Regions from separate parts of the Eubacterium sp. 1001713B170207_170306_E7 genome, predicted to be linked through region 1. Evidence: riboswitches for the same ligand, from Rfam matches in the RefSeq annotation. Region 1 holds a riboswitch; the other holds the start of a gene.
What was found. A riboswitch is a leader RNA that binds a small molecule or an ion and turns the genes downstream of it on or off. The one in region 1 is predicted to bind thiamine pyrophosphate.
Positions count from the first base shown of each region.

Region 2: another riboswitch for thiamine pyrophosphate. It lies ahead of thiC (phosphomethylpyrimidine synthase ThiC); the one in region 1 lies ahead of thiW (energy coupling factor transporter S component ThiW).

Region 1 covers NZ_JADMVE010000001.1:924,608-939,419, forward strand. The annotation lists gene I2B62_RS04560 (DUF445 family protein) at 1-145, shown strand, start outside; gene I2B62_RS04565 (FUSC family protein) at 322-2,088, shown strand; TPP riboswitch at 2,120-2,228, shown strand; gene thiW (energy coupling factor transporter S component ThiW) at 2,281-2,802, shown strand; gene I2B62_RS04575 (metal-dependent transcriptional regulator) at 2,879-3,244, opposite strand; gene I2B62_RS04580 (TetR/AcrR family transcriptional regulator) at 3,397-4,077, opposite strand; gene I2B62_RS04585 (DUF3795 domain-containing protein) at 4,304-4,867, opposite strand; gene I2B62_RS04590 (GNAT family N-acetyltransferase) at 4,902-5,387, opposite strand; gene asrC (sulfite reductase subunit C) at 5,475-6,518, opposite strand; gene asrB (anaerobic sulfite reductase subunit AsrB) at 6,536-7,327, opposite strand; gene asrA (anaerobic sulfite reductase subunit AsrA) at 7,329-8,375, opposite strand; gene I2B62_RS04610 (YeiH family protein) at 8,412-9,446, opposite strand; gene I2B62_RS04615 (LysR family transcriptional regulator) at 9,591-10,502, shown strand; gene I2B62_RS04620 (hypothetical protein) at 10,580-10,780, shown strand; gene I2B62_RS04625 (histidine kinase) at 10,826-12,091, opposite strand; gene I2B62_RS04630 (HAD hydrolase family protein) at 12,149-13,474, opposite strand; gene I2B62_RS04635 (hypothetical protein) at 13,583-14,209, opposite strand; gene I2B62_RS04640 (NAD(P)H-dependent oxidoreductase) at 14,206-14,721, opposite strand; gene I2B62_RS04645 (flavodoxin domain-containing protein) at 14,789-14,812, opposite strand, start outside.
Region 2 covers NZ_JADMVE010000001.1:39,675-54,486, forward strand. The annotation lists gene I2B62_RS00200 (hypothetical protein) at 63-314, shown strand; gene I2B62_RS00205 (hypothetical protein) at 631-897, shown strand; gene I2B62_RS00210 (DUF6483 family protein) at 952-1,359, shown strand; gene I2B62_RS00215 (gamma-glutamyl-gamma-aminobutyrate hydrolase family protein) at 1,486-2,220, shown strand; gene I2B62_RS00220 (Ig-like domain-containing protein) at 2,260-2,829, opposite strand; gene I2B62_RS00225 (hypothetical protein) at 2,962-3,816, shown strand; gene I2B62_RS00230 (manganese efflux pump) at 4,187-4,801, shown strand; TPP riboswitch at 4,860-4,960, shown strand; gene thiC (phosphomethylpyrimidine synthase ThiC) at 5,019-6,353, shown strand; gene thiM (hydroxyethylthiazole kinase) at 6,427-7,272, shown strand; gene thiE (thiamine phosphate synthase) at 7,371-8,024, shown strand; gene thiD (bifunctional hydroxymethylpyrimidine kinase/phosphomethylpyrimidine kinase) at 8,017-8,802, shown strand; gene I2B62_RS00255 (MATE family efflux transporter) at 8,905-10,233, shown strand; gene I2B62_RS00260 (metal-sensing transcriptional repressor) at 10,270-10,557, shown strand; gene I2B62_RS00265 (FUSC family protein) at 10,707-12,668, shown strand; gene I2B62_RS00270 (SpoIIE family protein phosphatase) at 12,710-14,428, opposite strand; gene I2B62_RS00275 (2-hydroxyacid dehydrogenase) at 14,541-14,812, opposite strand, start outside.

The DNA.
Region 1 (14,812 bases):
GCTGGTAGAAGATCAGATCAATGGCTTCGATGTTCTGGAGATGGAAAAAATCATTCTGAGCATCATGAAAAAAGAACTAAACGCCATTATATGGCTCGGCGGTCTGTTGGGTATGATTATGGGCTTAATTATGAATTTCTTCTAAAAGCAATAAAAACGATTCTGAAAATGGTCAGAATCGTTTTTTATTGCTTTATTTTTTCTCAAAAGGGTATTTTAAAAGAAAAACCTTAAGGAGTGATCTCAATTATAAAAGCCATCAAAAATTTCTTTAAAGCATTGCCGAAAGCCTTACCCGCCATCGTTTTCGGTTTGTTACTTATGGGGTCTGTTATTCTGCTCTTCGGCCGGAGCAACGCGGTTATCGCTCTTGTTTTTCTTTTATACACCCAGACAATGGTTAAAAACTGCCTGTCCATTGTTAATATGCTGCTTGACGCCCTGTGGCTGGTTGGTTACGCCATTTTAGGAACTCTGGTTTCTATGCATTTTGCCACATTGATTATTTTTGGTTTTATACTGATTTTTTTCCTGATCTATGCCGATGCCAATGAGTTTCTAAAAACAAATTACTATATTCCCGGCATGGCCTTTATCCTTATGCAGATCAGCCCGGGAACACTGGCAGCACTTCCGATTCGTATTCTGGCCCTTCTTTACTGCCTGGCTGTCTGTACCGGAATAACGCTTCTGCTGCAAAAACGGCAAAAAACACCAGCCGTTGATCCTCTTATACAGGAAGCGCTCGCCTGCGCAGGAACTGGATTTAAATTATTGGGCCAAAAAATCAAAAAGGAAGATGAAGCAATCGATAAAAAGCTGGACGCCCTTTCCCAGAAGCTGAGCAGCAATATTTATCCCGCTGTTTTCAGACAAATGGGGTTGATGAACGGCAGACAGAAATATACTTATGGTTTAATGCTCTGCCTCGAACAACTGGGACAAGTACTCCAGGCTATCGGCGCAGCTTCACAAGAGCTTCCCACCAGTGATCAGGCTCAATTCTCTGTTTTGGGGGATCGAATGGAAAAAGCAGAAGATCCCCAATTATTAGCAGCTGATCTGCAGGCATTTCTAAAAAGGCCATCCCTAACCGAAAATCGCCTGAATCGGGAGCTTCTGTTGATTCTTGAGACACTTCGGGACCGTCTGCTGGATGACAGTCACCGCACAGATCTTAACACTTCCATTAAAGAGGGGCTTCGTTACAAGTCCTTCAGCCTGCGCCGCCGGTTCAGTCTCGATTTTTTTCAGATGCGTTTCGCACTGCAGACCGCTGTGATTGTCACTGCCTGTACTGCTGTCGCACACTATATTCCGTATTGGTTCAATATTCCGCTCAATGAGTGGCATGGCTACTGGATACCGCTTATGGGGTATTTATCTGCCAGTATCTATATCCGCGACACACTGAGAAAAGCAGCCTTTAAGGTTACAGGCACCATTCTGGGAATGATTTTCTTTGTTCTTGTTACACAGTATATCCCAGCGTCCATCCGCCTGCCGCTTACCGTCGCTATTGGTCTGGTTTTTATGCTGACCATAAAAAGCTCGATTGTCAGTACCATGATCAGTACACAAATGACCTCCGTTATGTTTTTGCCACAACTGGGCGTCATGGACCTGGTATTATTCCGGGTTTTCTGTGTTATTGGAGGTGTCTCCATCGCAGTACTTGGAGGAATCTTTATCTTCAGAACACGCAAACAGGACGTCTTTCGATATGAGCTCACCAGCCTTTTTAAATCGGATTTGTTTATTCTCTATAATCTGTGGAATCTTGCAGAAAAGCAGGAAGCCGGTCCTTTGCTTTATGAGAACCTTCTGAACCTCCACCTGGTCGGCGGACAGCTGGAAAGTTTATCAGGGCAGCAGAAGCTTGTTCCAGCAAAGGTCTTTGAAAAAATAATGAATAAAAACCGGCACTTTTTGGCAGTGGCTGTTCATCTAAGCATGTACTTGAGTGTAAAGGGAATCTCTCCAAAGCAATGGCAGCACGTAAAAGATGAAATTCATGAAGCTGGCGAAACGCTTCAAAAAACTTTTGATACAACCAAGAACAACACAGAAAAAAGCAGTCAGGGTTGAATCCTTTCTCAAAAACAGCTATAATAAAACGGAATCAAACATGGGGAGCTTGCTGCAGCGGGCTGAGAGGAGGCTATGTCGCTTCGACCCACAACCTGATTTGGATAATGCCAACGCAGGGACAGTATCGCATTTTGGGGGTATGCCGCCGCGTGGGCCTATCCCATTTTTGTTTATCTGGAGGCTTCTAACATGGAAAAAAATCATGTGCGGAAATTGACAATGGCAGGGATTCTTATCGCAGTAGGTGTCGTCTGCTCTCCCTTTAGTATTCCTCTTGGAGCGGCACGGTGTTTTCCTGTTCAGCATATGGTTAATATTCTCTCCGCGGTGTTCCTTGGTCCCTTTTATGGTGTTTCAATGGCTTTTATTACGAGTCTTATACGAGTGATGCTTGGAACCGGCAGTCTGCTGGCATTTCCCGGCAGCATGTGTGGTGCTTTGATTTGCGGACTGGTTTTTCGTTACACTAAAAAGCTGACACTAACTTATCTGGGTGAGCTTTTTGGAACCAGTATCCTTGGCGCCCTCGCAGCGTACCCGGTTGCGACAATGGTCATGGGAAAAGAGGCGGCTTTATTCGCTTATGTCGTCCCCTTCTTTATCAGCTGTATCGGCGGCGTGGTCTTGGGCGCTGTTTTAGTGACGGCTGTTCAGAAGACCGGTGTTATGAAGCATCTTTTAGATAATAAAACAGACATCACATTGCGGTGAAACCCGTCATTTCGCTGCACACGCTGTTATTGCAGAACTTTATACCTGTTGCCGGGACCTGTAAAGGTCTCTTTTTTTATACACTCACCTCTTTTTCCTTGAGCGCTTCAAAAGTTTCCAGGCTTAGAACATGCTCCAAACGGCAGGCATCCCGCTCAGCTGTCTTGGCCGATATGCCAAGAAAATAAACCAGGAAGTCGCGAATACGTAAATACCTTTCGTAAATATTCAAAGCTTCTTTAAGCCCCATTTCCGTTAAACAGACATTGTTGTTTTCCACTCTCACCAGTTTATTCGCTTCTAAAAGCTTAACCATATAGCTGACGCTGGCTTTTGTAAAGCCAAGAAAATCTGCAATATCCGTTTTTCTTACCTTGTCGAGCCTTTGATGAAGAACCAGAATTGCCTTAAGATAATTCTCGCCCGCTGAATAATTTGTCATGGACATTCTCTCCTCATTACTATATTTGAGTGAATTCATTCACTTATAGAATAACCCAGCTTCTTTTTATTGTCAAGAAAAAAATGAATGCATTCACTCGTCAAAAAAACAAAAAACCACTCAGTTTTTACCAAGTGGTTCCTCAAGATTTTTTATTCTCTTTTATTCCAAGCTAAGAGGCGTTCAGGATCATCTATTTTCAAAAGATCGACCAGCATTTTTCGAATAAAAATAACGAAGTGATGAATATAATCTTCAATATTTTCAGCCGGAATCTCTTCATGAAAGGTATGCAGCATGCCAAAAACAATAAATCTTGTAGTGGTCTCTAGGTTCTCACAGTGAAACTCACCCTCCTGAATTCCCTGTTCCATAACCGGAATCAGATTTTCGACCATTTTGGCTGCAACCTTGTCAATTCGGCTGGTTCTTATCTCAGTCGTTTCGTGATAATTAGCCTCAAATTCTTTATGCCTCAGCGTATAATCAAAAAGATCCTTGATAAAGTAATTGAGTTTATCAACCGCAGACATACCGGGTTCCATTGGTATCTGGGTCTGCTGGAGGGATTCGCTGGCATAAAGCTCGCAGGCGGCCTCAAAAATCTCTGTTTTGGATTTAAAATAACGGTAGCATAATCCTACAGACACATTCATCTGCGCAGCGATATCCTGAATGGTTGTGTTCTCAAAACCTTTTTTAGAGAACAGCAAAAAGGCCGTTCGGATAATTTCCTGCCGCCGCTCCATTGGTTTTTTGGATATACGTGGCCGTGTCGGGCTGTTTGGCGCGTTTCCTCTATGATTATGCGTATGGTTTCGACGTTGTGACATAATAAGCCTCCGGTAATATCAGTGAATAAATTCATTATTGCCGACTTGCACGACTTTGTCAAGATTTTTGACTGCCGCTATTTTATCTTATCGATCAGGTTAAATAAAGATCGTATTTCTCTTATTTGTGGTATAATGCTCTCATTGCAGCTGTATTTTCGATCTTTGGCCTGTTTTATAATAAAGGGCGTGGAAAAGGCGCCTTTGTTTTCCTTTGACTGCAAATCTATTTGGTTTTTTCCACTTTCTGTTTATTCAGTTTTATTGATATGCCTCTGTTTTCTGCCATGGTCTGAAAGAGCTGTACTGCCTGCCGGGCTTTTTCCTTGAGCGCTCCCTCTGGATTAATTTCATCTTTTATTTGCGTCAGCACAAGCTTTATGTCCTCAAGCTCTAAAAGATTCACAGCAGGACAGAAAAAGGTTTTCCGTCTGCCGTCGTTATAATGCGTTAAAAGGCAGCTCAAAATTTCGATTTTTTCGTTCAGCATTGTCTTGTAGCTTTCCAGGCCTTCCTGCTCAGCCCTTTGAAAGTCCTTTAAGACATGACGATAGGTAATAAAGCTGTCATAAGGATTCAATGTCTCATATCGCTCGCAGGGATAGCTGCTGCATTGAAAGCAAAATTCAATATGATCATGCTCCTGGCTGCATCTTTTTACCGCACAGGAGTGATGACCTTTGCCGCCGCAGCCTGGGCAGCCGGCTCCCTCTACGTGGTACATCGGGCACAGCCCGCAGTTAAGACCGCACAGAGAAAACTGCGGATATACCCGTTCGTTTTTTTTCATTAAATTTTCTCCTTAGGCTTTTTCTCAGGCCGGCTCATATTCCAGCACCGTTTAAATTCTCAGCTGTTTCGGTGTCAACCCTGTATATTCTGGAAGAACCTCCCCAGGGATGGTAGCCGGTTCCGATGTATTCGTAGCCATAGCGTTCGTAAAAACCAACATGATCAGTACAGATATAAACATAAGAATAACCGGCCTTTCCAGCATCTTCACGCGCGCGTTCGAGCAGACGGGCGGCGTAAGCATTCCCTCTGTAGGATGCTTCAATATAAAGAGCGCACACCCAGGGCCATAGATCCATTCGGCTTACAAAATCGTTGGTAATCAAACCGGCTCCGCCGATAATCGTATCGCCGTCCAGCAGAAGATACCAACGTGGCAGTGGTGATTCTGTTGTAAGCCCATGGACAATACAATCCTCATATATCATTTTGTTAGCATCTGTTCCCCACCGATTTTGAAAAAAATCAATGGCGGCCTGTGTATAGATGGGCTCTTCCCTTAATGATATGACCTTCATGCCTCTACCTCCTGTTTATCAATTACCCCTATCTTAACATAGAAAAGGGCCCGGAACAAACACCCGTGCCTCTTATCTTCGTATTTTTTATCTGGATTCCTGCGGACCAGCGTGCTTGTGCTGGGACAATGGCATTACGTGTATATTGCTTCGCTGCTCGTTTTCTGCCCAGTAAATGTCATCCGCAACCTTTGCCTCAGGATTAAAGGTGACGCCTTCAAAAATATGCTTGATAAATTCTTTATAGCCCACACGGTCAATAAGATGCCCGCCATGAAGATACTCTGGTTTATAATCCAGCGCCCAGGCCGAAAACTTCTGCCAGTTGGCAAACATTCCCAAGACGACATCCTCGGTTACCCAGTTCATAAAAAGCTTTCCTGAGCGGGGACTCTGCTTGCCGGTACGGCCACCCAGGGTAACACGGTATAATTTTTGAGGATCTCTTGTCCAAGCGCTAGTAGGACAGATCAGTGTGCACTCTCCACATCCGACGCAGCAGCAGGCGTCTTTATCTATCTTCCCGTCTTTATTGAGCGTAAGCACACCGGTAGCGTGGCTCTGACAGGCATCTACGCAGGAGCCACAGCCTATACACCGGTCATAGTCATAGATCTGCTTATTAACACCCATAATGCCAAAATCATTAAAATTAGCTTTTACGCAGTCGTTGGGGCATCCCGCAACAGCGACCTTTATATGATAATGGGATGGAAAGATCAGCTTTTCAATTTTCTTTGCAAGCTCATAGGTATTGGCGTTTCCTTTTATACAGTGCGTGTTTCCAATACACGCCATAACATTACGCGCCCCAATGGTGGGGTAACCATAATTATCCGATTCCATTTCGCAATCACAGATTTTTATATCAACCTCTTCAATATAAGCCTGGATATAGCGATTGACCTCTGGAATATTGTCATATTTGACACCCGGGATATCCAGGGTCTGGCGGGTTCCCATATGAAAGGAGCCATTTCCCCAGCGCTCGCAGATTTCTGCCACTGCCTTAAGATGCTTCGCCTCGATAACCGCACCGGGCACGCGCATCTGCAGCATAAATTCGCCGGGTACCTTAGATTGCCTGAAACAGTTTGTCCGTACTTTTTTCACATCAATATCATGGTTCATCTTTGCCTCTCCTTTCACTAATCCACCAGGTACTTGGCCTGCGAATAATTGAATACCGGGCCATCCAGACAAACATAGACCTCGTCAATCCGGCAGTGCCCACATTTTCCTACTGCGCAGGACATACGGCGTTCGAAGGAAAGCCAGATTTTCTCATCCGGCACACTGTTTTTGACACACTCAATGCCTGTAAATTTCATCATTGGCGGCGGCCCTACAAGCACCACCGCATAATTGCCGTTAAATTCAGAAAAAGGCACCTGCGAGACAAACTCTGTCACAAAACCCTTATGCCAGCCATCTATTTTTTCGTTATCGAGGGTATAAAGGGTCGAAAAGGATTGACGCCAGCTTTCCAATTCCTGGCGAAAAACAATTCCCGCTTCATTTTTAAACCCGCAGATCAAGTTCACGCTCTCAACATAATCTGGATTTTCCATAAAAAAATGAAGCATGCTGCGGACCGGTGCCAGACCAGTTCCACCTGTAATAACGACCATATGCTTTCCTTTAAACTGTTCAACCGGCCAGCCATTGCCATAAGCGCCGCGGAGGAACAGCTCATCACCTGGCTGTTTTTCAAAGATTTCATCGGTAACCTTTCCCACAGAGCGTATCGTGAAGTCCAGCCAGCCATCACCAAAAGAACTCACGGAAATGGGAGCTTCACCGATTTTGGGAAGCGAGAGCTGAAAAAACTGCCCATGCCTGGGCAGAATATCGGTTTCTACCCTAAAGGTATACTCATGTTGGCTTTCCTGTTTGATATTTATGATTTTACAGGCCTGCGGCTGCATAATATTTACCATTTTAACGTACCTCCTGTGCTTTTGCTTCAATTTGTATCTCATCAATAGCCTGGGACATCTTGTTAACTGTAGCTGTGATGGAAATAAATTCTGGACAGCGGCTGATACAGCGCCCGCAGCCTACACACATATGGTAGTCCTTAAACCGTGCCTTATAATCGTGAAATTTGTGCAGCACCTTATAGCGCATGCGGTCACCGGCGGTTGGCCTGAAGGACATGCCCCCAGCCATATCGGTAAAGCCACTGATCTGACAGGAGGCAGCGGTACGCTTCCTTTCTCCGACATTCGTATTTTCATTGTAGATAACATCGGTTGTTGTAAAACAAGTGCAAGTACTGCAGGCTATCGTACATGCGCCGCAGGAAACGCAGCGCTTGTCAAATTCCTTCCACATGGGATGTACCTTCAGCTTTGACAAAACCTCCCGGTCATTAATCTCTGGTACTTCAAGCATCAGCTCATTTTCTTGGATAAATTCAGGTTTAAAATCACAGAGCGTGCAGCTCTCAAAATAAGGGGTCAGCTCCTCATCTTTGATTTCGAGGCTCAGGGTATTCTCTTCTGCACGCACAGCAGCAGAATAATCCTCTGTTTTGTTAGTCCCCATGCTCACACAGAAACAGGTATCCCATCCTTTTGCACATTCCATCAGAACAATTTTCACGTTCTCATTCATACGCTTATAGTAGCTGTCCTCAAATCCGCCATTTTGAAGATAAATTTTTTCCTGATGATACTTCGCATGAACATCGCAGGGACGCATAAAAATCAGCAGCTTTTTTGAACTTCCCCGACTTTCCATGAACGCATCCTCTGTAAAGTAGAACAACGATTCTGAAATAGGCGTTAATACCTCCTTGGCAGAAAAATCGGATTTTTCGTTGAATTCAATTTCCTCGACGCAGCTTACCTTATCGTAACGGATAATATCGGTATCCGAATATCGTCCTTTTCCGATAAAACGCTTAGGCGCCCAGATTTCATACTCTTTGTTCAGCGTGTCAAAAATACGGTTTGTCTCAGAAAAACTCAATGTATAACTCACTTTGAAAACCTCCTTGATTCAAAGAAATTTAACTTTTTACCATATTCCCAGAAAATGCTGCATCGCCAGGCTGACAAAGGTAATACCGATCCAGCAGCAAAGTCCCAGAAAAATTGGTTTTGCACCGGTTTTTACCAGTTTGACGATATTTGTGTTTAAGCCGATGGCGGCCATGGCAAGAACAATAAAAAACTTACTCAGCTCCTTGAGCGGGGTGAAAAATTCTATGGGAATACCGAAGAAGGAGGTCATTACTGTTGTAATGACCGAGGCCAGTATGAAGAACAGAATAAAAAACGGAAAGACTTGTTTAAAGCTTACCTTGCTGCCCTCGGCTTCCTCCTCCTTCCGTGTTCTCCAGAATGCCAGTACCAGTGTAATGGGGATAATAGCCAGGGTTCTTGTCAGCTTGACCGTAACAGCCTTATCCAAGGTAGCTGTCCCCAGCTGATACATGCTGTCCCAGGTAGCAGCAGCGGCGGTAACGGACGAGGTATCATTAATGGCTGTACCGGCGAACACACCAAAGGCTCCGCCATCAGTGGTTGAAAAGCCCAACATGGTGCCAAAGGCCGGAAAGAGAACTGCTGCCAGTACATTAAACAGAAAAATAACCGAAATGGCCTGAGCAACCTCTTCGTCATTGGCCTCAATTACCGGTGCAGTGGCCGCAATGGCAGACCCTCCGCAGATTGATGAGCCTACACCTACCAGCGTCGATATGTTTCCTGGTATCTTCAACGCCTTGTGCAGTACAAAGGCAAGGATCAGAGAGGTGGAAATTGTAGCGATGATGATGGGCAGAGACTGACGTCCTGTTTCAAGCACAACAGAAAGATTTAAGCCAAACCCAAGCAGAATAACTGCATACTGCAAAATTTTTTTTGAAACAAAAGTAATACCATCCTGTACGGGCTCTTTATTTTTTATTAAAAGCGTAATAACCATTCCTGCCAGAATTGAAATGACAGGACCTCCAATAACAGGAAACGCCTGCCCGGCAAACCATGCCGGTATGGCAATAACAAGGCAAAGCAGGATGCCTTTCCAGCTTTTCGTGATAAAATTCATATGTCTTTTTCCTCTTTCGTAAAATATGTTTTGGGCTATATTAAAAGGATATCACCTTTTAATGATAATGAAAAATTATTTATCTTTATACTATCATAAAATTATGTTATAGTTGTTTGAGAAAGTATAAGAAAGAAGGCCGAAATGTTAGATTTTAGAATCAATACTTTTTTAACAGTTTGCGAATATATGAATTATACCCGTGCAGCGGAAGCGCTTAACATAACACAGCCTGCTGTTTCACAGCATATTCATTTTATTGAGGAGGATTATGGTGTGCGCCTTTTTGAATTTCACGGCAAAAAGATGGCGCTCACACCTGAAGGTACTGTTTTGCATCACACAGCTTCTGCCATGAAGCATGATGACCTGATTTTGAGGGAACGTTTAAAAAACAGCCACCTCCATATCCGTTCTTTAAATTTTGGAGCAACCCTCACTATCGGTGAGTTTGTGGTAAGCAGTATTCTCTCACGATGTCTGGAGCAGTACCCCAAGGCACAAATTCGTGTCTCGGTGGATAATACCCAGTCCCTGCTCAAACAGCTGGATAATAATGATCTCGATTTTGCACTCATCGAAGGCTATTTTCCCAAAGACAATTACGATTATGCAGTCTACTCTACGGAACGCTTTATCGCCGTACAGAGCACAAAAGCCGAAGCGTTGCCTGACCCCTGCCCCATCGAAGCCCTGTTCTCAAAACCGTTGCTCGTGCGTGAGCCTGGTTCCGGCAGCCGAAACATACTCGAACAATATCTGAAGCTGAACAATTACGCCATTTCGGACTTTTCAAAAGTCATTGAGGTTAACAATGTCAATGCCTTAAAGGAAATGGCCGAAAAAAACTGCGGCATTACCTTTTTATACGAAGTGGCTGCCGGAAGGGAATTAACAGGCGGAACGCTGAAGGAAATTCCAATACACGGATTTGATATTACCCATGATTTTGCGTTTATCTGGAAAAAAGGCAGCATTTTTTCTAGAAATTACCGGGCACTTTCCGATTTTATGTCTGGAAAAAACAAGCGAATTGTTTTGGCGTCAGAGCTTTAAATCTGTTGTTTTTTCGATTAAAAGGGTAAATATAAAAATGTAAGCTTATCAAACCCTGAAACTAACGGAGGATTTTTATGAAAATTATTATTCAATGCAGTGTCTGCGGAAATAAAGTAGAGATTGATGAGAAGCCAAACAGTCTGGTCGATTTTAAAAAGGTTCTTGCGGATCACAAATTTTCCATTGACGAGGTGACGGTGGAAAACAACGCGCTAAAATCTATGATGATCCAATGTAAAAACTGCAACAAGGATCATATTGAATTAACCTTTTAAACTGAGAAAAAAGGCAGTAAGCTGATACATGAGCTTACTGCCTTTTTATTTGTTTTTGGGAATTGTCACCTCCGCTGTGGTTCCCATTCCGGGATGGCTCTCAATACTGAGTGTTCCAGCGCATTGGTAGGCAAGGCGGAAGCGTACATTTTCGATACCGATATGCTGTCTCTCATCCATGGCAAGAGTGACGGGATCAAAGCCCACCCCGTCATCTGACACTTTGATGATATAGCTCTCAGGCGTCTCTATTGTTTCGATCCAGATCGTGCCTCCCCTCTCTTTTTGGCAGATCCCATGCTTAACCGCATTTTCAACCAACGGCTGTACCGTTAAGGAGGGCAGCATAAAATCTGTCGCATTGATCGAATAAATGACTTGTATTTTTTCCTCAAACCGCATCTTTTCCAGTGAAAGATAGGTTTTTATATGATGCAGCTCTTTTTCAAAAAATACCAGGTTTTCCTGCGTAAGGGAATCGAGGTTGCCACGCAGATAATTCGCAAAGGCAATGGTTGCTTCCCCGGCCCTGTCAGGAGCCTCTCTGCACAGCTGGGCAATGGCGGTAAGCGAATTATACAAAAAATGAGGCTGAATCTGGCTCAGCATCATCGTAATACGATTTTGGGTGAGCTCCAGCTCTTTTTCCCGAAGCCGTTTACTTTGCTCTACCTGAATATTAACATAAATAATTAAAAGTGAAATGGTCGTTGCCGGATATGCCAGCGCAAGGCCGTTTCTGAAAATCTGCGCTGCAATGGCCAGAGCCGGTAAAATACCATAGGATAAAAGTGCAAAGGTATCCTTTATGCCAAGCTTCCTGCTATGCTTCAGAATGATTGCCATGTCTAAAAGAATAATAATGATGGGGTATATCTGAGTGATCCAATGCAGCGGGCTTCGCATAAAATAACCCGTTTCACTGAAATAAAAAAGCATATTATTAAACATTGAGATGACTACCAGCAAAATAGCTACAGCGCAGAAAACAGCAATCACCGGAACAATTTTACAGGATATTGCACTCCCCTTCTCATGGATATAGGTAACCATATACGCCGTAAATAAAGCAACGAGAAGATAGCCGAGACTAAATACAAAAAAGTTCGCCGCCTTCATTGCCCCTACCAGCGGGAGATGTCCTCCGCCGATCCAGATAAAAATGTCGCATCCCAAAATAAAAGCATTGACTGCCAGCATGTACAAAAATAAACGGTTAAGCTTTGTGTGCTCTTTACTGGCAATAATACAAATAATCAGCAAAACAGAAATAATGATGCTGAAGCCCTCAAGCGGAATGTTCGTAGCCATTAACAGGCCTCTTCGTTCCATTCTAAATTCCTTTCTGTCTTATACTGGGGGCGTCTTTTAAATACCCTTTTTTCGGTAAAACTTTTTCTCCATCATTTTTACAACCGCATCGCTGTCATTGTTGCTGATGGTCTGAGTTGCCGCCTCTTTTAAAGCGCGTGCCGCATTTTCGACTGCGTATGCGCGGTTAGCGAGCTTAAAGGTCGGCACATTCAGACTTGTGCTGCCAAAAGCTATAATCTGGTCCACCGAAAGGTCCTTTTTCATTTTCAGGATGGCATTCTCCCGGGTGGCCTCAGCACTGTAAATTTCCATAACCGTATAGCCCTCCGCGTCGTGGCTAGGCGTATTGATAATCGCGATGCGTTTACTGATGTCCAAAGCTTCAATTTTTTTGCGAATGCGGTCATTCACTGCTTCCTCATTGACCGAAGTAATGTTAACCGCCTGCTGACCCTGTGGCAGCCCGCTGAAAATGTAATTTTTATGACTTGTACGGCGAAGACGGTGATAAAAGCGCTCCTCAGCCGTATTTTTAAAATCGCCGTAATAAATATGCATGGTCTCATTAATGATGGCGTGTACAAAGCAGTTTCGACCCTCCTCCCGAAAAATGCGCTCAACGGCATCGCTTACCTCGCGGTCCATTGGCAGAGAAAAGGAGTAGGAACGGTCCTGGACATCATAAAGCACAGCGCCGTTCATTGCGATAACCGGCAGATTCAGGTTCAGGTTCTCCAGAATTGGCACCAGTGTTGCCGGAGTGCGGTCTGTGACGATGGTGAACCATTCGCCGTCATCAATCATTCGATTAATATGAAATTCTGCGTAAGAACTTATTTTTCCATCAGAATGCAGCAGGGTATTATCAAGCTCTGAAACAAAAAGCACACTCCGGTTACGGTGAACCGGCAGATGAAAAGCATTGACTGCCAAAGCAACCAGTATGCCGATAAGGGTGTCGATCATACGATAGGAGGCTATGATGTACGGCGCAGTATCGGGCGTCGCGGCAATGGTAGTTCCAAGAAATACGATGCAGGTAAACGCAGAGGCTGATGAATGATTGATCACCAACGTTACATAGATCAGCGGAATCATGCACAGCGCAACAATGGCAAACTGTACAGTAGGCCATGGCACATAGCTCCGCATGAACGTGAGAACCAGCATACCGGCAAGTCCACCGATCAATGTGCCAACGATCCGGTTAATGGCAATCTCTTTGGTATTTGACAGATACGGCTGCATACAGAGTATGGCCGTGATGGTCGAATATATCGGCACGCTCTCAGGCCGTATAAAGGTAATGAGCAGGCATATAAATACCGCCACTGCGGTTTTTACCATTCGCATGCCTACCTTTGGAAATTTATATTTCATTTATGGGCTCCCTTAACAATGATGTGAACAGCATACGGCATTTTAAAGATCCTGTCAAGTCTGCCGCAAAACTAAAAACGCCGGGGCAATCCCGGCGCTGTCAAGTCTTTATTTTTTATAGAGCTCTTTTTTCTTCAACCCGTTTTTCTTGGCCTCTGTAACCCACTGATGGTTCGCGGCTGCTATGTATATTTTTTTTGGAATTTTGGGCGTAACCAGCAGATCCTTTTCAAGCATCTGACCGTTTTTAACGGCCTCTGAAAGCTGAACCAGCCCATCATATACCGGACGCTTAGCTGAAAATTTCCAGGGAGCAGCAGCCATGCCGTGAAGAAAGGGCCCTCCGCCAATGCCAAGTCCTCCGCACCAGGTCAATTTTGCTCTTCGGCAAAAATGCGCTAAAATCTCCAGCGCAAAGCGGTTCTGATGTCCCTCCAGAAATCCAGAATTTACTAACCCGTAGACCCGGATGTCTGCCGGAGAATTCTTAAGCCTCTCTTCAAAATGGGTTAAAAAACGCAAAAAGCTGGCTGGCAGACTGTCCACATACAGTGGAAATGCAAAGACCAGCGCATCGCTGCTGCAAAGATCATCAAAAAAATCATCATCCCACAGGGACATGGACAAAAGCTCTGGCTCGCGCTCTGTTTTGACAAGCGGAATCAGCTCGTTAAGAATATAATTTGAAAAGCTGCCACGTTTTTTAGGGCTTGCATTAACCAGCGTTATCTTCATTCCAGAGCCTCCAATACGTTCTTAACTTCCTCAGGGGTTTTTACCATAATAACACGATAGCCCTGTGTGTTCAGGTTTAAGGCATTGGCTGAAACCAGTCCTCTGAAGGTTTCGGCCTCTTCCTCTGTAACATCCTCTCCATAGCCGATCACAGTCAGCTTAAGTCGGTCGGGATACCGGTCCTCGTGGTGCATTTCATCCCTGCGGATTGTAAAAAAAGGAAGAAGATAGCCTATATTTCGGTCCATCACATTTTTTATGAAGGCGCTGTACCCGCCATACTGTACTTTTGAGATGACGACCAGCTCATCGCAATCTGCGTAAAGCTTTCCGAGATCACCGTATCCATCCTTAAGGATACAGGTTCCCGGTGTTTTTACCCAGCAGCCAAAACAGCCAATACAATGTTTAATCCGATCATCCTCATTGGTAATTACCCGGATGTCTTTAACCGATAACGGGCAGATCGCCCTGAAAGCTTGCGCCGATAAATCTTGTATAATAACTTTCATACTGTTTCCTCTCACGGTTTGAATATGGAAGCATTATAACATATTTACGGTAATGGTGTCCCTTAAATTATGCTTTTAAATCCAATAGCTT
Region 2 (14,812 bases), 880 kb from region 1:
CTGGCAGCGCTTGGGTATATGCTTATGATATAAAGTGAAAAAATGGAAAAGGAGTTTAAAAAATGAATTACTTACAGTTACTTGAACGTTCAGAAAAGGAAAGAAACGAGGCACTGCTGTCCTTGGATTTGAACCGTATTAAGGTTTATTGTATAAAATTTGGTCTTTTAATTCCGGAAAACGACCGTGTTTTTTTAGAAAATGTCCATAAGGCGATTTTGCAGGTAAGGGATGCCAGCATGGAACAGAGAGAAAAATCCAGAAAATGGCTGAAAGAAAACGGCGCTTCACTTGAATGTAGTTTTATGCCTTGAACAAAAGCTAGATCAAGTGAAGGTCGGTCAGAAGGCTCCGGCTTTGAACAGAGCGTTCCATTGAACTAGAATCGAAACATAGTATAGCGAAATGAGTGGGGCAAGTCAAGGGATTGTTCCAAAAAATTTTTCATATAAAATCTGAAAAGGCATAAAAGGTTTGGAGTCAATGATTTTATTTCCTGATGTTTTATCCGGGGTGGTTTTGGATAAATATTTTCAGAGAGATTCCGGTCTTTTTATTGATAAAGAGTGACTAAAGTGGTAAAATAAATCTATAAATGTATAGAATGATATAGAATGAGGTGGATAAAGGATGGATGTTTACGCAGCAGAGAAAATTGCGACAAGAAAGTTTATAGAGCATATAGGTCAGGACTTCCTTCGTCAGAACACGAAGAATATGACCTCCAGTTCTGAGACGATAGGAAATACTTTTAAAATTACCTGGACAATGGACGATGTGAATGCCGATGAGATTCTGACAGCGGGTGACGAAAAGAATGAAACGCAGTTTGTCAGTATAACCGTGGACATGGAAAGCGGTGAAGTTCAGGTAGTAGAGGATACAACAGCCGAATAAAGAAAGCCCCGGTTCGCCGGGCTTTTTTTAGGTGAGAACAGACAGGAGAAAGCGATGCTGAAAAATGACTATTTAATGGAGATGATCGGGGCGATGTGCCGGGCGGTCAGTGAGATAATTTTTAAACGGTCAAAAAAAGAATATGCGGAATGTCATACCCTGGCCAATGACCAGTATCAAAGCCTTCTGGGCATGTCGCTTGATATGATTCTCAGCCTGCCGTCGGAAACCGTCTTTGATCTGTTGGGAAATTTTGGAGAGATCGAGCCTAAAAAGGTATTGACGCTTGTCGATCTTTTAAAAGAGGACGGTGAGGTTTTTAAGGAGGAAGGCGATGAAGCCACCGCAGATGCCATCCGTGAAAAATGCGAAGACCTCTTGAATCTGTTAGACCGTTACGATTTGGATGAAGACGCCCTTGCTGAGCTGGACAAGCGCATGGCCGCATTTGGAATTGACTGACAAGAGCAGCTCCAGTAAAGAAAGTGCTTGTTATTTTAAAGATTTTGGGGTAATATTATTTTAAAGTATTTCAATGGCGAAAGCTTGAGGAAATACTTTTTTTATATTTTGTTGGAGGAAAACAGAATGGAAAAAAAACCTAAAATAGGGGTATTGCCCCTTTATGATACAAAACAGGCAAGCAAATGGAACAGCATCTGGATTTTTCCGGGATACTTGGACGGTATTCTGGAGGTGGGAGGCATGCCCTTTGTCCTGCCGCTTTTAAAGGACGAAGCGGACATCCGCGCGCTTGTGGATGGGTTTGACGGATTTTTATTTACCGGCGGTCAGGATGTGGATCCGGCTCTTTACAACCAGGAAATGACAGAGTACTGCAATGAGGTTTCACCGGAACGGGACTATATGGAAGCGATCCTGCTAGATGAAGTCCGGAAACAGGACAAAGCCCTTTTCGGTGTTTGCAGAGGGCTTCAGTTTTTTAATGTGGCTTTGGGCGGCACCCTTTATCAGGATCTGATCGCGCAGAGAAAAGAAACCAGCCCTGTACAGCATTCTCAGAAAACAGAGTTTATCTTCCCGGTACACGATATCGAAATTCAGGAAGGCAGCAAGCTGTTTGAAATTATCGGAGAGCGGACAATTCGTGTCAACAGCATGCATCATCAGGGGATTGCGGAGCTTTCCCCACAGCTGGAGGCAACCGCGCGCGCCAAGGACGGCCTGGTAGAGGCTGTCGAGATACCAGACATGACCTATGGTCTGGCAATTCAGTGGCATCCTGAGTTTCTGTGGCCAAAGCGCGCCTATGAACGGGATTTGTTTAAAGCCTTTGTGGAGGCGGCAAAAAAGCAGGCATAAAGAAAAGGACGCATCCGGCAATGGGTGCGTCCTTTTGAATTAGCGGTTATGTCTTTTGTAAAGAATGCCGATAATAACCGCGGCGATAATGACAATCGCGGCAACGGCAGCAATGGAAGTTCCGGTGATGGAGGCCGCTGATTTTACGGTGGTAAAATGGACCTCGACAGGATCCTGGAGGTGCTGTCCGGTGGTGGAGGTTAAATGGGTATCCACCTTTATAATGTATTCCTGATTGCTCTTCAGGGTATCCTTCGGGTTAATACGGATTGTTCCCCAGTCCTCAGGGTCGATGAGATCATCGGACAGAACAATGTCCGCGTCAATCTGCCTGCCCTCACTCCAGAGGGTCACGGCCTTTTCATTGGCGGCTTTTACCGCAGTGTTGACCACATTCTGGTTAAAGGATACAGAAATTTCTGTAAAGGGCTGTACATCGGTGGCGCCGTCCTGCGGGACGCTGGAGGTCAGGGTCAGGGGACTGCCCACAGCCCCTTCATTGAGCGCGGGATCGCCGGCTGGCGTTTCGGCCAGAATTGGGCTGAAACCAGACAACAGCAGGAGGGAGAGAATCAGAGTGAGATTTGTTTTAAAAAAGTTATTTTTCATTGTAGCGACTCCTTAATTTTACATAAGCTATTATTACAGTTACCCAAATTTCTTAAATAAAAAACGATTTTCCCGTGTCTGTGTTATAATGGTTCAGAAAAGCGATGAAAATTTTTAGAAAGGAGCCAGTTTTTGAAAAAGGAAAAGAAGAAAAAAAATAAAGGCGAACCGGCAAAGAAGAGCCGCGGTAAGGTTTTTTTATACATATTGCTGCGTGTTTTAGTCGTTGCGGTGATGATTGCCCAGATCTGGAATCAAAACTGGAACAATGTTTTTCTGTGTGTTCTGACATTGATTTTGTTTATGATTCCCAGCTTTGTGGACAAGCAGCTCCACATCGAAATGCCGACAACCCTTGAAATTATCATCATATTATTTATCTTTTCAGCAGAAATTTTAGGTGAGATTCAGGAATATTATTTGATTTTTGACCATTGGGACGCCATGCTGCACACCATAAACGGTTTTCTAATGGCAGCGATTGGGTTTTCGCTGATTGATATTTTAAATCAAAATGAAAATTTCAGTATGAGCCTGTCACCGGTTTTTGTGGCGGTCTTTGCGTTTTGTTTTTCAATGACGATCGGCGTGCTCTGGGAATTTTTTGAGTTTGCCGCCGATTGGTTTTTCCAAACGGATATGCAGAAGGACACCATTATCCAGAGCATCAGCTCGGTGATCTTTAATCCAGAGGGGAAAAATGTCGCGGTCACCATTCCCATTGAGAGCATCGTTGTTAACGGACAGACCTGGAATTACGGCGGCTATATTGACATTGGGCTCATCGATACCATGTCCGACCTGTTTGTTAATTTTATCGGCGCGGTGGTCTTTTCAATTTTTGGCCTGTTTTATATCAAAGGCCGTGGAAAAGGGACCTTTGTCAAACGCTTTATGCCAAAGCTCAAGAAGAAACAGTCGAGAGAGAATATGGAAGCGGAGGATTCCGAAAGTTTGAATATTTCGGGGTCTGGCCCCAAGGAGTAAGCAGAAGAGACGTCGTGAAAAGCGGCGTCTCCTTTTGTATTCTGTGGGACTCTGGGGCTTTTACAGCCAACTTGTTAATAAAATAACTTGACAATTATGGAGGGAAATGTTATCATTATTGACAGTTAATGAAAACGTTTTTGAAACGCAGGATATAAGGTGGGATCAAGGGGGATACCATCTTCGGAAATGATATCTGAATGAACGTTTTCTTAATGGGGAAAATGAAGGGGAGTTAGATACCTGGTACAAGGGGGTACCAGGTATCTTTGTTTTTTGATAAAATTTACCAGAGGACAACGATAATTCACAGGGCTGAAAAGGTATAATATAAAAAGAACGTATAAAACTAAACAGGGAGCATGATAAAATGCTTGTTTTAATGGTATCCGCTTTATTATTCAGCCTTTCCTCCAACCTTGACAATATTGTTGTGGGCCTGGCTTTTGGCATAAAAAAAATTCATCTCGACGCCCTCTCCAACCTGATCGTGGCGGTGATCACCACGACAGGGACTGTCATCGCCATGCTGTTTGGCCGGTGGCTGTCGGGCTATATCCCAGAACGGATGGGCAATTATCTGGGCGCCGGGATTATTATGCTGCTGGGCTTTTATTTTGTCATACAGGGGTGTGTCAAGCTCTTAAAAGAGAAAAAATCAGGCACCTATGCCATGAAAAGCACCAATGAGATGGCAGAAAAAATGGATGCGTCGGTTCACGATAAAGCCCATATCCAGTACCGCGAAATTGTAGTGGTTGCACTTGGGCTGACTTTTAACAATCTGGGCACAGGAATAGCGGCCAGCATTACCGGTGTCAGCATCCGCTTAACGGCAGTGTGTACCTTTGTGATCAGTCTTGCCGCCTTATGGTCGGGCGCCCGCCTTGGAGGGCGTGTGGTAGGACCGCTTTTGGGGGATTACGCGCCCGTTGTTTCCGGTGTTTTGCTGGTGGTCTTAGGCCTCGTTGAAATGTTTTGGTAAATATGAAGAAACCCCTTGTTATTTCTCAGCACATAGGATAGAATAAGAAAGACAAATGAGTTGATGCCCGGGGAGCTTTTGCTGAGATTGGATTAAATCCTAAACCCGTTTTACCTGATGCGGTGTAACGCCGCCGTAGGGAGGACAAGTTGAGCTAAGCAGCGTACCCGTGGGTGCGCTTTTTTTGTTGAAAAACTGAAAAAGTTAAGGAGAAAATATGGAGCTGTACACAACTCAAATGGATGCCGCGCGCCGAGGCATTGAAACCGAAGCGATGAAGCGTGTCGCGGAATATGAAAACATGCCCTTAGATACTTTAATGGGCCTGGTGGCAAAGGGACAGGTCGCCATACCTGCCAATAAAAATCACCGCTGCTTAACCCCCTATGGGGTCGGCAGCGCGTTGAAAACAAAGATCAATGTCAATCTTGGAACCTCCAGAGACTGCCTGAATCTGGATGTGGAAATGGAAAAGGTAAAAAGCGCGGTTGACATGGGCGCAGAGGCCATCATGGACCTGAGCTCCTTCGGCGATACGCGTAAGTTCAGACGCAGGCTGACCGAAAGCTGTCCGGCCATGCTTGGTACCGTGCCGATCTACGACGCCGTGGTTTATTACAATAAGCCACTTCAGGAAATTACGTCCCAGGAATGGATTGACATTGTGCGCATGCACGCAGAGGATGGCGTTGATTTTCTGACGCTGCATTGTGGAATCAACCGTTCGACAGCCGACCGCTTTAAGAACAACGGCCGTCTGATGAACATTGTATCCCGCGGGGGATCGTTAATTTTTGCCTGGATGGAAATGACCGGCAATGAAAACCCATTCTTTGAGTTTTATGATGAAATCCTGGAAATCTGCCAGGAACACGATGTCACCATCAGTCTTGGCGATGCCTGCCGTCCGGGCTGTATTGCGGACGCCGGAGATATTTCACAGATTTCGGAGCTGGTAACCCTTGGAGAACTGACACAGCGCGCCTGGGATAAAAATGTCCAGATCATTGTTGAGGGACCAGGCCATATGCCCCTCAACCAGATTCAGGCCAATATGGAAATCCAGCAGACCATCTGCAAGGGCGCGCCCTTCTATGTGCTGGGACCTCTGGTGACAGACATCGCGCCGGGTTACGACCACATTACCTCAGCCATTGGCGGGGCCATTGCAGCAACCTATGGAGCTTCTTTCCTGTGCTATGTTACGCCTGCCGAGCATTTAAGACTGCCGGATGTCGATGACGTTAAGGAAGGCATCATCGCTTCAAAAATTGCGGCCCATGCGGCCGATATCGCCAAAGGACTGCCGGGAGCCGCGGATTGGGATTACCAGATGGGAGTTGCCAGACGTGAGCTTAACTGGGATAAGATGTTTGACTTGGCCATTGACCCCGAAAAGGCAAGGCGTTACCGCGCAGAGTCGACACCCGAAAATCAGGATACCTGTACCATGTGCGGCAAAATGTGCTCAGTGAGAAATATGAACAAGGTCTTAAACGGTGAGCATGTGGATATTATGGAAGATGCGCAGGAGTGCCCTTCCGGTAAATAAACAGCGTACGCAGGTGACTGGCGCGGCTTGAAAGGCCAGCCGGCATCTGCGTTTTAATTTTAAAGGAGAAAAGATGATCCGATTAAACGAAAATTTTGTTGATATTTTTGAAAACACCCGAAAAAACCCTCAGCTGGTCCACAATATTACCAATTATGTCACGGTCAACGACTGTGCGAATATTCTTTTGGCCATGGGTTCGTCCCCGATCATGGCAGATGACATAGAAGAGGTGGAGGAAATCACCACAATTTGCAGCGCTTTAGTGATCAATATTGGCACGCTGAACAGCCGGACAGTTGAATCCATGATTGCGGCGGGGAAAAAGGCCAATGCGCTGGGACATCCTGTGGTACTGGACCCCGTGGGGGCCGGCGCGTCCAAGCTGAGAACTGAAACCACACACCGCCTACTCAAGGAAGTGAATTTTTCCGTTATCCGTGGCAATATCTCGGAAATTAAAACGGTCTATGCCGGAGCCGGCACAACAAGGGGCGTGGATGCGGATGTGAAAGACACAGTGACCGATGAAACCCTGGACGCGACCGTTGCTCTGGCCAAAGAGCTGTCGGAAAGAACCGGCGCGGTCATTGCCATTACCGGCGCTATGGATCTTATCACGGATTCGGAAAAAGCTTATGTGGTAAAAAACGGACACCGGGATATGTCCAGGATCACCGGTACGGGCTGTATGCTCAGCGCCATGACCGCAGCCTATGCGGCAGCCAACCCAGACAGTGTTTTGGAAGCGGTGGTATGCGCTGTGGCCAGTATGGGGATTGCGGGCGAGCTGGCTTCACGTCAGGTTACGAATAATCAGCTGGGGACAGGAAGCCTGAGAACTTTTATCATGGATAATGTGAGCACCATGACAGGCAATACCATCGAAACCTATGCAAAAATTACCTTGATTCCGTAAGGTGAAAAAGCTAAAATAATGTTATAAAATATCTCAATCGGGTATAAAACAAACAGGAAAAGTGAAAGCTAAGATTTGATTGTCAAATTAGGAGAATTATGAAAAACAATGTAAAAAAAGAAGATATGCTGCTCTATATCGTCACGGACCGTTCGTGGCTTGGTGAAAGTACCCTTAAGGAAGAGGTTCAGGCCGCGATAGAGGGCGGCGCGACCTTTCTTCAGATCAGGGAAAAGGATATGGCGCGCCAGGATTTTGTCAGTGAAGCCCGGAGCCTGAAGGCGTTGGCAGAGGCAGCGGGCATTCCCTATGTGATCAATGATGATGTGGAGATCGCTTTGGAGGTGGACGCAGATGGCGTCCACATTGGTCAGAGCGATGGTGCTGTGGCCGAGACCCGGAAGAAAATCGGCCCAGATAAGATTTTAGGCGTGTCCGCCCAGACGCTGGAGCAGGCTTTGGCGGCAGAAAAAGACGGCGCGGATTACCTTGGTGTGGGTGCGGTTTTTTCAACGTCTACAAAGACTGACGCGAAGGCGGTTTCTTTTGAGACGCTCAAAAGCATTTGTGACCGTGTGGAAATTCCAGTGGTGGCCATCGGTGGTATCAGCGAGGAAAACCTGTTGGCGCTTTCCGGCTCAAATGTCGACGGCGTCGCGGTGATTTCGGCTGTGTTTGCCCAGCCGGATACGCGGGCTGCGGCACAAAGAATTCGAAAATTATCTGAAAAGATGGTGAAATCAAATGATTAAGGCATTGACAATTGCAGGCTCCGATTGCAGCGGAGGCGCGGGGATACAGGCAGATCTCAAAACCTTTGCGGCTTATGGTGTTTACGGCATGAGTGTGATCACTGCCATAACGGCGCAGAATACCACTGGAGTATTCAGAGTAGAGGATATTTCTGAAAAAATGGTGGAAGCTCAGATGGATGCAGTCTTTACAGACATTGTGCCGGATGCGGTAAAGATCGGTATGGTTTCTTCAGAAGCCATTATTCATGCCATTTCTAAAAAGCTGAGAGAATATACCCCTGAAAATATTGTGCTGGACCCGGTGATGGTCGCCACCAGCGGTGACGTCCTTTTTGACAGAGAAGCCCAGTCGGTTTTGATTAACGACCTGATGCCGCTGGCAGATCTGATCACCCCGAATATTTCAGAAGCCGAGATTTTATCGGGTATTCCCATTAAATCTAAAAATGACATGATCCGTGCCGCCCGCGATATCGCCGGCTACTATAAAGGCGCAATATTGGTAAAGGGCGGGCATTTGGAAGACCGTGCGGATGATTTGTTTTATTATGAAGGCTTTGGCTATTGGCTGCCCGAAGAAAAGGTGGATAACCCCAATACCCACGGTACAGGCTGCACGCTGTCCTCTGCCATCGCCGCGAATCTGGCAAAGGGCGATACCATGATGGACGCGGTTAAAAACGCAAAGGCTTATGTGCATGGCGCAATCCTGGATGGCCTTGACCTTGGAAAAGGAAACGGACCACTGAACCATTTGTATCAGCAGAAAAATTAATTTCATTTAACCCCCTTAGGGGGTTTTCTTAATTTGCTTGTAAAATCGGTGGAAGGGTGCTATACTGAAAATAACCCCCATAGGGGGTTATGGAGGTGCAGCATGTTTCATTTGAAAATGAACAAAAACGACCTGAAGGTCATTGGTGTATTGGCGCTGCCCGTGGTGGTGGAGACCATTCTGCAAACACTGCTGGGAACGGTCGACACCTTTTTTGCAGGACAAATTTCAGACGATGCCATCGCGGCAGTCGGTGTAACCAACCTGATTGTTAATATCTTTATTGCGCTTTTTACAGCGGTCAGTGTGGGCACGCTGGCGGTTATCGGCAGATATGTGGGGCGCGGCGATATGGAAAGCGGCAACCGGGCGCTTCAGCAGTCGGTTTTGCTCAGCCTGTTTATTGGCGTCAGTGTCGGTTTGATGAACCTGGTCTTTTACAGGCCTATTCTCAAAGTTTCGGGCGCCGGCGAGGGCATTTTGGATTATGCGGTACCATATTATATGGTGGTGGTGGTGCCCATTGTGTTTTTATGCCTGTCACTGGTTTTATCCAGCTGCCTGAGGGCCACAAAGGATAATGTTACCCCTATGGTGGCAACAGGAATCGCCAATGTCCTGAATATTTTTTTGAATGTTTTTTTCATCAGGCTTGGTTTCGGCATTGCGGGGCTGGCGCTGGCGACTACGCTGTCACGGGTCTTTGGCGTGGCTTTGCTGGCAGCGCGCCTGGTAAAGGGGAATGGTTTTTTAAGGCTGCCGCTTAAGGGCTGGGTTCTTGACGCAGAAATGCTCCGGTCAATTTTACGCATTGGTATCCCAGCCGGCGGTGAAAAGCTGATCATGCGCGCCGGTCAGCTGGTATACGGCGCCATGATCCTGTCCATCGGCGCAGACGCCTATGTGGCGCATAATATCGCAGGCACCATTGAAAACTACACCTATATTCCTTCCATGGGATTTGGGGTGGCGGCGGCAACGCTGGTCGGCATTGGACTTGGAGAAAACAACCCGGAGAAGGCCCGCCGTATGGCGCTGGCCTCAAACACGCTTTCCACCATTTTCATGGTGCTGATGGGCGTGGTGATCTTCATCTTTGCGCCGTTTTTTGCGGCGGCCTTCACACAAACGCCGGAGGTGCAGACGCTTGCGGTAACGGTTTTGCGGATGATTGCGCTTTTTCAGCCCTGCAGCGCCTTAACCCAGGTGATTGAAAGCGCTTTACAGGGGGCTGGCGACACGCGCTATCCCATGCTTCTGACACTGTTTGGGATCTGGGGCATTCGGGTCTGTGTCGGTTATTTTCTTGGTGTTGTGTGCGGCTTTGGACTGGTGGGGGTGTGGACCGCCTATATTCTCGATATTACAGTGCGAGGTTTTTTACTGCTGCGGCGTTTTAATGGTGGTAAATGGCAGATGGTTGCTATATAATACAAGTAAAAGAACAAGGTGAACAGGAGAAATAAAATGGCAGCCAAGCATGAACACGAGCATGAGCATGAAAACCGGAAGGCTGTGCTCAACCGGATGTCCAGGGCCATCGGCCACATGGAATCGGTAAAGAGAATGGTAGAGGAAGGCAGGGATTGCAGCGAAATTCTGATCCAGATATCCGCCGTTAAATCCGCTGTCAATAATATCGGAAAGCTGATTTTAAAAGATCATATCAGCCACTGTGTGGTCGATGCGGTGGAGGAAAATGATTTGGAGGTTCTGGCGGAATTGAACGACGCCATCGACAAATTCATAAAATAATAATATTTAAAGGATTTTGTGTTATTCTGAAAAATGAAGACCTTCGGATATGTTCTTTTGGTTTACGGACATAGGCGTTTTGCCGGGAAGCGGGTCTTCATTTTTCATGCAGAAATTTTAAAAACAGGGACAAAGAGGGGGCAGGCAGTATGCGGGAATCCATAAAAGCCCTGAAAATCAAAGAGCACTTTATCAAAGCGTTTCCGCCGGCATTGATTCTTTTAGCCATTTTCTTTTCGAATCAGCTGCTTTTTGGCGCGGCCAACGCGATGCTTGCGTCACCGGTCACCGTTCTTTTTCTCAGAACACGAAATGAGGATGGGGTGGAGTGGCTTATACTCAAAGCTTTGGGCATTAACATGTTTCTGGCTTTCTGTGCCTTTGCCGCGGGCCTGGGTCTCGCGATGACCGTCCTGATCAATTTAACCGTTCCTTTTTTGCTTGTCTATTTCATGACTGACGAGTATACGCCGGGCAGTTATTTTCCATTTGGTATGAGCTTTGTTTTCATGCAGCTTATCCCCATTCAGCTCACAGACATTCCCATGCGCCTTCTGGCGCTGGTCTATTCTTTTCTTCTGGTTTATATCGGCTTAAGGATCTGGAAGCATTTTAAACCGGTACCAGCGATTCACGATATTTCAAAAAGTGCTTTTATTAAAATTACAGAGTCCTTTTCGGCTTTGGTTCTGGACAACCGTGAAGCGGCGCAGGAAGCGCAGCGGGAGCTTTTAAAAATCAATCAAAATTTATGCGGCCGGATTTATAAAACAAGACGCTTTCGTTATTTTACCACCATCGAAGGGGCCTGCTATTTTAGGCTGGTCATGATTTTTCAGCGTATGGAAAACCTGATTCTGACCTTTTTCAGGAAGCCGGAGCTTCTGACCGATGCCAACAGGGCTTATCTTAAAGGGCTGATCAGGGTTCTGGAGCACCTGATCAGAGACTTTGACAGTCGTGAGTATCGTGAGGTTGTCGGAGAACTGATCGCCTTTTCGGACAACTGTCGTATGGATAAAACAGATATCAATGACAGCATGCTGCTCGATATAAACCTTTTGATCAATGCGTTGGAGGGGATTTCTGAAGCGGCTGGAAGCGGTGTTTACAGGGAGTGGGTTATCCCGCGGAAATCAAGGATGCTGGGGCGTATTTACGCGCATCTTTCGATTGAGTCCTTTAAATTTCGATTCGGTGTCAGGCTGTCACTGGTTTTGACTTTTACATTTTTGGTATCCGGTCTGCTGCCAGTGACACATGGCTATTGGCTGCCGCTGGCGGCCTATATACTCACACGTCCTTTTTATGACGAGAGTGTGAGTAAAAGCCTTGACCGTATAAAGGGAACGGTCATTGGGCTGGCTGCGGCCTTTTTTCTTTTTTCAGTTTTCACGACTTACCCGGAGCATATGGTCTTGACCGTCATGGCTGCCTTCTGTATTTATGCGGCTGATGATTACGCTACCCTTGTGGTTTTTGCCACCTGCTTTGCCCTTTCGCAGACAACACTGACAATGCCCTCTAACGACGCTCTGGCGCTGCGGCTGCTCTTTACACTGGGGGCGGTGCTGGTGTCTGTACTGGCCAGTAAATTCATACTGCCTATGCGGTATTATGATCAGTTTAAAATCGAGATGGACCGTTTGGTGGTATTGGACCGGGCAATGGTTATGCGTATAAAACAACTGCTGAAGGGAGAACAGCACCGGGATGTTGTTCGTGAGATTATCCTGAAATCCTATCTGGTCAGCGACCAGATAGAGGCCGATTACCAGGCGTCGGTTTCGGGTTCGTGCAATCAGCTGGTAGAGGGCTTCCTGCCGGAAAACCGTCAGCTGATGACGGCCCTGGCGGATGTGTATTACCTGATCGGTCTGCAGGGAATTGAGCCGGAGAAAAAAGGTGAGACAGAAGAAGCAGTGCAGCAGCTGGGAATCTGGTTTGAGGAAATACAGCTGTGTCTTAAAAAAGAGAAAAGAAAAAATCCGGTTCCGGAAAATGTAAAGCAAACCGATGACGGGAGCTATATCCTCCGTTTGTTAAACAGCGGAAGAGCACAGGCCCAGGCGCTTTTTAATTTTATTGAAAAAAATATTCAAGATTTTTAAGTTGAGACAGGACATGGCAGAAATGTCCTGTCTGTTTTGGTTTAAGAGACCATGGGACGGCGGAATTTAAGGCAGAGCATGGTGATATCATCATGCTGCTCGGCGTCCTGTGTAAACTCGGACAGGCAGCCGCGGATCTGGTGAAGAATATATTCAGAAGAGTGATCATCGTAGTGAGGCAGGTCGTTCAGTGCTTTTTTCAGGCGGTATTCCTGGAAAAAGGCGCCGTTTTTATCGACCGCTTCGGTGACGCCGTCGGTATATAAAAAGAGCGCGTCCCCCGGATTAAGCTTAAGGGTCTGGCGTTTGTAACGCACATCGGGCAGAATCGCCATGACAAAGCCTGGCTTCATGTCAAGAGGCTCGAACCTTTCGTTCCGGCGTCTTAAAAGCGGTGGGTTGTGCCCGGCGTTGACAAAGGACAGAATCCCGGTTTTCAGGTTTAAGATCCCGAGGAAGGTGGTAAGAAAAACACCTTCGGCTGTGTTTTTGTATAAATGGTGATTGGCACGCGTAAAGATTTCGTCAACATCCAGACCTGTCAGCACCTGGTCAATGATGTGTTCCTTAGAGCTCATCATAAAAAGAGCGGCTGGAACACCCTTGCCGGATACATCCGCGATGATAAAAACAAGCTTGTCATCATCCATTAAAAAGAAATCGTAGAAATCCCCGCCGATCTCCTTGGCCGGAGTCATGCGGCCGCTGATGCTGAACTCAGACCGGTCAGGAAAGGTTGGAAAGGGGTCGGGTAACATCGCTGTCTGAATCTGCTGGGCAATGCTCAGCTCGGTGGAGCTTCTTTCCTTTTCAGCAGCCAGACGTTCTTTTTCTGCAACGTTGGCCCAGAGCTTGCGCATGGTATCGTTGATTTTGTCGATCATCTCATTAAAGGCCGTGGCAAGAACCTCCAGTTCGTCTCCGGTGTGGACATCCAGCTTTTTGTTCCAGTTTTCCCCATCCATCTGCTTTATGTCCTCTGTCATTAAAAGCAGCGGGTTTAAGAGCTTCTGGCTGATGGCGTTGGAGATGCCAAAGCCAATCAGGTTAATGGCCACCAGGGGAATGATGGACAGATCATAAATAATCAGGGCAAAGGTGTGGCTGTCGGTATTGAGCAGATTCATGCTGTACAGGATCGCAATGGTCGCCACAAAAACCGCCATCACAGAAATCAGAGAGAAATAATAGACCAGCAGTGTGATTTTAATTTCAAAATTCAGTTCAATTTTTTTCAGAAACATCAGAACGATTGGAAAAAGCAGGGTACAGACAAGGGTGTTTGAGACAACAATGGGCAGTCCCAGACCGACAAATTTTTGCAGAGCGTCAACCCCTGGCTCCACCACCCGCGTTAGCAGTGCATAGGCGGCGGGGACGATATTAACCAACAGGATATATAAAAAAAAGATCGTAAAGGACCGGTTCGTACGGATTTTATCTTCCGTTTTAGGGAAAAACCCCATGATCAGACCGTAGAGTCCATTGGCGATGCTCCAGTTCAGCAAAAATTCAATACCGTAGCCGGTTACGATGTCGCTCATGGCGTTGCCGAGAAAGCCGACGGTAAAACCATAAAAAGGCCCCAGTAGATATCCTGAAAGCAGGGGAAGGATAAGCTGGGGCCGGATGGACACATAAGGCACCTCGACCAGACTGAAGTCAGCCAGAAGAATATTCAGGGCCGCGTAAACAAAGGCCATGATCAGGGCAATCATTAATTTGAAAGGGATGGATAGCTCCCGGCTTGTGTTGTCCATAGATAATCTCCTTGGTGAAAGTTCCACCCATTATAACACAGATTATTTAAAACACAATAAGCCGAAGGACAATCATATCAGCTGTCCTCCGGAGTTTGTGTCATCTGTCGGCTCAGAAACAGGTCTGATGGTTTTCCCGGCGGCGGCAGTCCCCTTTTTCCTCGCACTGGTAACAGATTTCATTGGGGGTAAATTCGTGTGCTTCATAGGCTTTTATGTTTTCGAGGGTCGTTGCGGCAATCTGGTGCAGCGCCTCTGTGGTTAAAAAAGCCTGATGGCTGGTCAGCAAAACGTTGGGGAAGGTAATGATCCTTGCAAGGTCACGGTCATCCATGATTTTATTGGACCAGTCTTCAAAAAAGTAGCTGTCCTCTTCTTCGTAGA